One region of the Streptomyces sp. NPDC005181 genome, then DNA from elsewhere that is predicted to be linked to it. Evidence: predicted binding sites of a transcription regulator. Region 1 holds the regulator's gene; the other holds the start of a gene.
The links. The regulator HrcA, encoded in region 1, represses chaperone genes, less so after heat shock. The targets are predictions, from matches to a motif close to TTNGCACTCNGNNNNNCNGAGTGCNAA.

Region 1 (2,394 bases):
GGCACGGGGTCGGCACGATCGTACCGAAGCCCTGGCACTGCGGGCAGGGCCGCGAGGTCATGACCTGGCCGAGGAACGACCGGGTGACCTGGGAGACCTCACCGCGGCCGCGGCACATGTCACAGGTCTGGGCGGAGGTGCCGGGTGCGGCCCCCTCGCCGCTGCAGGTCGTACAGACGACGGCCGTGTCGACCTGGATGTCCTTGGTGGTGCCGAACGCGGCCTCGCCGAGATCGATCTCCAGCCGGATCATCGCGTCCTGGCCGCGCCGGGTGCGCGAACGGGGTCCGCGCTGCGACGCCGTACCGAAGAACGCGTCCATGATGTCGGAGAAGTTGCCGAAGCCACCCTGTCCGAATCCGCCCGCGCCACCGCCGCCGGAGGCGGACAGCGGGTCGCCGCCGAGGTCGTAGACCTGCTTCTTCTGCGGGTCCGACAACACCTCGTAGGCGGCGTTGATCTCCTTGAACCGCTCCTGGGTCTTCGGATCGGGGTTGACATCCGGATGCAGCTCGCGTGCGAGCCGCCGGAAGGCCTTCTTGATCTCGTCCTGAGATGCGTCGCGGCGCACGCCGAGTACGGCGTAGTAGTCCGTGGCCACTTACGACTCCGCCAGGATCTGTCCGACGTAACGTGCCACTGCGCGTACCGCTCCCATCGTTCCGGGGTAGTCCATGCGGGTCGGTCCGACCACGCCGAGTTTGGCGACTGCCTCGTCGCCCGAACCGTAGCCGACCGCGACGACGGACGTGGAGTTGAGCCCCTCGTGGGCGTTCTCGTGCCCGATACGTACGGTCATGCCCGAGTCCTTGGCCTCGCCGAGCAGCTTCAGCAGCACGACCTGCTCCTCCAATGCCTCCAGCACCGGCCGGATCATCAGAGGGAAGTCGTGCCCGAAGCGGGTGAGGTTGGAGGTGCCGCCGATCATCAGCCGCTCCTCCGTCTCCTCGACGAGGGTTTCGAGCAGGGTCGAGAGCACGGTGGACACGGTTCCCCGGTCCTCGCTCTCGAAGGATTCCGGCAGGTCCTGCACCAGCTGCGGGACGTCCGAGAAACGGCGTCCGACGACCCGGCTGTTGAGCCGGGCCCGCAGATCGGCGAGAGAGCTCTCACCGAACGGCGCGGGGCAGTCGATCATGCGCTGCTCGACCCGGCCGGTGTCCGTGATCAGCACGAGCATCAGCCGGGCGGGCGCCAGCGACAGCAGCTCCACATGCCGCACCGTCGACCGGGTCAGCGAGGGGTACTGCACGACGGCGACCTGCCGGGTCAGCTGCGCGAGCAGCCGTACGGTGCGGCCCACGACGTCGTCGAGGTCGACCGCGCCGTCGAGGAAGTTCTGAATGGCCCTGCGCTCCGGCGACGACAGGGGCTTGACCCCCGCCAGTTTGTCGACGAAGAGCCGGTAGCCCTTGTCCGTCGGGATGCGTCCCGCGCTGGTGTGGGGCTGGGCGATGAAACCCTCGTCCTCCAGCACCGCCATGTCGTTGCGGACCGTCGCCGGGGAGACCCCCAGCTTGTGCCGCTCGGTGAGCGCCTTGGAACCGACGGGCTCCTCGGTGCCGACATAGTCCTGGACGATGGCGCGCAGCACTTCGAGTCTGCGTTCGCTGAGCATGGCGCGCACCTCCAGCTGTGTCACTCGGTGGATCCCGGTCGTTTCGGTCATTCCTCGAAGAGCCCTGGCACTCGATGCGTCCGAGTGCCAGTAATCCCCCGCCAGTGTACGGCGGTCGGGTGGGGCCCTAGCAAGGGCGACCGGCCACGCTACCCCGAGACTGCGCAGGTCGTTGCCGATAGCGTCGCTGTATGGACGCCTCTTGGGAAGAGTTCGGCTGGGAGCGACTCGGCAACGGTGTGGGCCGGCGGCGGCTTCCCGGGTGGGACGCGACGGTCGCACTGGTGGTCGGGGCGGACGGGGCCCTGCTCTTCGACACCGGATCGACGCTGCGCGAAGGAGCGGAAGTCCGGGCCCAGGTGCAGGCACTGACCGGCCGGAGGGTGACGCATATCGCACTCAGCCACCCCCACTTCGACCATGTGCTCGGCACCGCGGCCTTCTCCGGGGCCGAGGTGTACGGTGCGGTCGGAGTGACGGATCTCCTCACCCGCGGAGCGGACGAGCTGCGCGCCGACGCGGTGCGCCACGGGGTGCCCCAGGAGGACGCGGCGCAGGCGGCCGACGTGCTGGTGGCGCCGCACCACCAGGTGTGCGGCGAGTGGACCCTCGACCTGGGCGGTGACCGCCAGGTGCTGCTGGCGAACGTGGGCCCCGGCCACACCGGCCACGATCTCGCGGTCCTGGTGCCCGGCTCCCCCACCGTCGTGCTCTGCGGCGACCTGGTCGAGGAGTCCGGCGAACCGCAGGCGGGCCCGGACGCGATCCCGTCGCGC
Region 2 (2,394 bases), on a different contig from region 1:
ATGATCAGCAGCGGCTTGGAGCCGCCGGCCTGGATGACCTTCTCCAGCAGCGGGAGCAGCTCCTGGATCGAGCCGATCTTGCCCTGGTGGATCAGGATGTACGGGTCGTCGAGGACGGCCTCCATACGCTCTTGGTCGGTCACCATGTACGGCGACAGGTAGCCCTTGTCGAAGGCCATGCCCTCGGTGAACTCGAGGTCCAGACCGAAGGTGTTGGACTCCTCGACGGTGATGACACCGTCCTTGCCGACCTTGTCCATCGCGTCCGCGATGAGCTCGCCGACCTGCGAGTCCTGCGCGGAGAGCGCGGCCACGGCGGCGATGTCGGACTTGTCGTCGATCGGGCGGGCGGTCGCGAGGAGCTCCTCGGACACGGCCTTGACCGCGGCGTCGATGCCCTTCTTCAGGGCGGCCGGGGACGCACCCGCGGCGACGTTGCGCAGGCCCTCGCGGACGAGCGCCTGGGCGAGCACGGTGGCGGTGGTGGTGCCGTCACCCGCTACGTCGTTGGTCTTGGTCGCCACCTCCTTCACCAGCTGGGCACCGAGGTTCTCGTACGGGTCGTCGAGCTCGACCTCGCGCGCGATGGTGACACCGTCGTTGGTGATGGTGGGAGCGCCGAACTTCTTGTCGATGACGACGTTGCGGCCCTTGGGGCCGATCGTCACCTTCACCGTGTCGGCAAGCTTGTTGACGCCACGCTCGAGGGCGCGACGGGCGTCCTCGTCGAACTTCAGAATCTTCGCCATGGGAGCTGAGTTGTCCTCTCAAACGAACTGCGCCCCTGACCTCCCGGCTGGTTATTTCGCAGGGGGCCAGGGGCGCAGAACAGAAGCAAACGTGGGTGAATTACTTCTCGATGATCGCGAGCACGTCGCGAGCCGAGAGGACGAGGTACTCCTCGCCGTTGTACTTCACCTCGGTGCCGCCGTACTTGCTGTAGAGCACGATGTCACCGGTGTTGACGTCGAGCGGAAGCCGCTCGCCGTTCTCGAAGCGACCCGGGCCCACGGCCAGGACGACGCCCTCCTGGGGCTTCTCCTTGGCGGTGTCCGGGATGACCAGGCCAGAGGCCGTGGTCTGCTCGGCGTCGAGCGGCTGGACCACAATGCGGTCCTCAAGCGGCTTGATGGCAACCTTGGAGCTGGTGGTCGTCACGATCCGGCCTCCCCCTTCGGAGATCTCGGGGTTAACTGCGGGGTTAACTGTCTGGGGTGGCGACCAGGTGGATCCGTCGTCGCGGGTGCCGGACCTGCCAGTCGCGCAGTACTGCTGGCACTCTCCAGTGGGGAGTGCCAGAGCCGAGACTATGACCGCGATTAGCACTCGGTCAAGCGGAGTGCCAATTACGTGCGGTCGTGGCGTGACGGCCACGGGCGAGGTCCCCCCTGAAGCGCAGTCCAGGAGCATGCGGCCCCGGGCGAGGCCCATGGGGCGAAGCGCACGGGTTGAAGCGCACAGGCGCGCGGCTACCGCTGGTCGCACCCGGCCCCGGAGGCCACCGAGCCGTGCGGTTCCGGCCGGTCCGGCCACCGGTGCCGCTGCCTCAGCGGGGCCGACAGCCGGGAGTCTCCGGACTCCTGCGGCCGATCCCGCCGCCCGCAGGCGGTGACGGGCAACGCCCCGGGCACCCCGCGATCACCCCGCACGCCCGTCGTCGGCCCCGGCCCCGACGTCCGCCCGGGCCCGGGCGCCCAGTGCGGGTGGTGCACCTTCTGCGCGGCCTTCCGGCCCAGCCGTTCGATCGGGTCGACCGACTGCGCGCACCCGGCGGTGGCGGTCAGGAGCACACCGGCCGCCAGCAGTCCGGCGAGCAGCCGGCGCGCCCGGCTCATACGTAGTCCTCCAGCCGGGCCACGGCGTACCCCTTGTCCGTGATGGTCTTCATGACCGCGCGGATCATGTCGGCCATGCTGCCGTCCCAGTCCTCGCTGCCCCGGAAGTGCGTGAGGATGATGTCGCCGGGGCGCAGATCGCGGTCCCACTCCCGCCACTCCATGTGGTCGGGGAACGCCTCCTCGGCCCACAGCGGCACGGCCTTGATGCCGCAGGACCGCGCGATGCGCAGCGTGTCCCGGTTGTAGTTGCCGTAGGGCGGACGGAAGAGGGTGGGACGCTTCCCGTACTCCTTCTCGATGATGTCCTGCTGGTCGCAGATCTCGCTCTCCTGCTCGCTGTAGGAGAGGCCGGGCAGATAGGGGTGGTTGAGCGTGTGGTTGTTGAGCGTGACGCCCCGGTCCTGCGCCTCCTTGAAGTAGCCGTAGTCGTCGCGCACCAGGTAGTCGCTGAGGAAGGCGCTGAACGGGATCCTCAGCTCCGACATCATCCGCAGCAGCTCGGGGTCCTTTTCGGCACCGTCGTCGATCGTCAGGAAGACGATCCGGTCCCTGGTCG

Region 2: groES (co-chaperone GroES) is a predicted target of HrcA. The motif match lies at 1,320-1,346, and genes of this name have one in related genera.

Annotation. Positions count from the first base shown of each region.
Region 1 covers NZ_JBEXID010000011.1:51,547-53,940, forward strand. The annotation lists gene dnaJ (molecular chaperone DnaJ) at 1-601, opposite strand, end outside; gene hrcA (heat-inducible transcriptional repressor HrcA) at 602-1,618, opposite strand; gene ABZV38_RS10620 (MBL fold metallo-hydrolase) at 1,810-2,394, shown strand, end outside.
Region 2 covers NZ_JBEXID010000028.1:19,751-22,144, reverse strand. The annotation lists gene groL (chaperonin GroEL) at 1-749, opposite strand, end outside; gene groES (co-chaperone GroES) at 850-1,158, opposite strand; gene ABZV38_RS19525 (hypothetical protein) at 1,470-1,835, opposite strand; gene ABZV38_RS19520 (polysaccharide deacetylase family protein) at 1,832-2,394, opposite strand, start outside.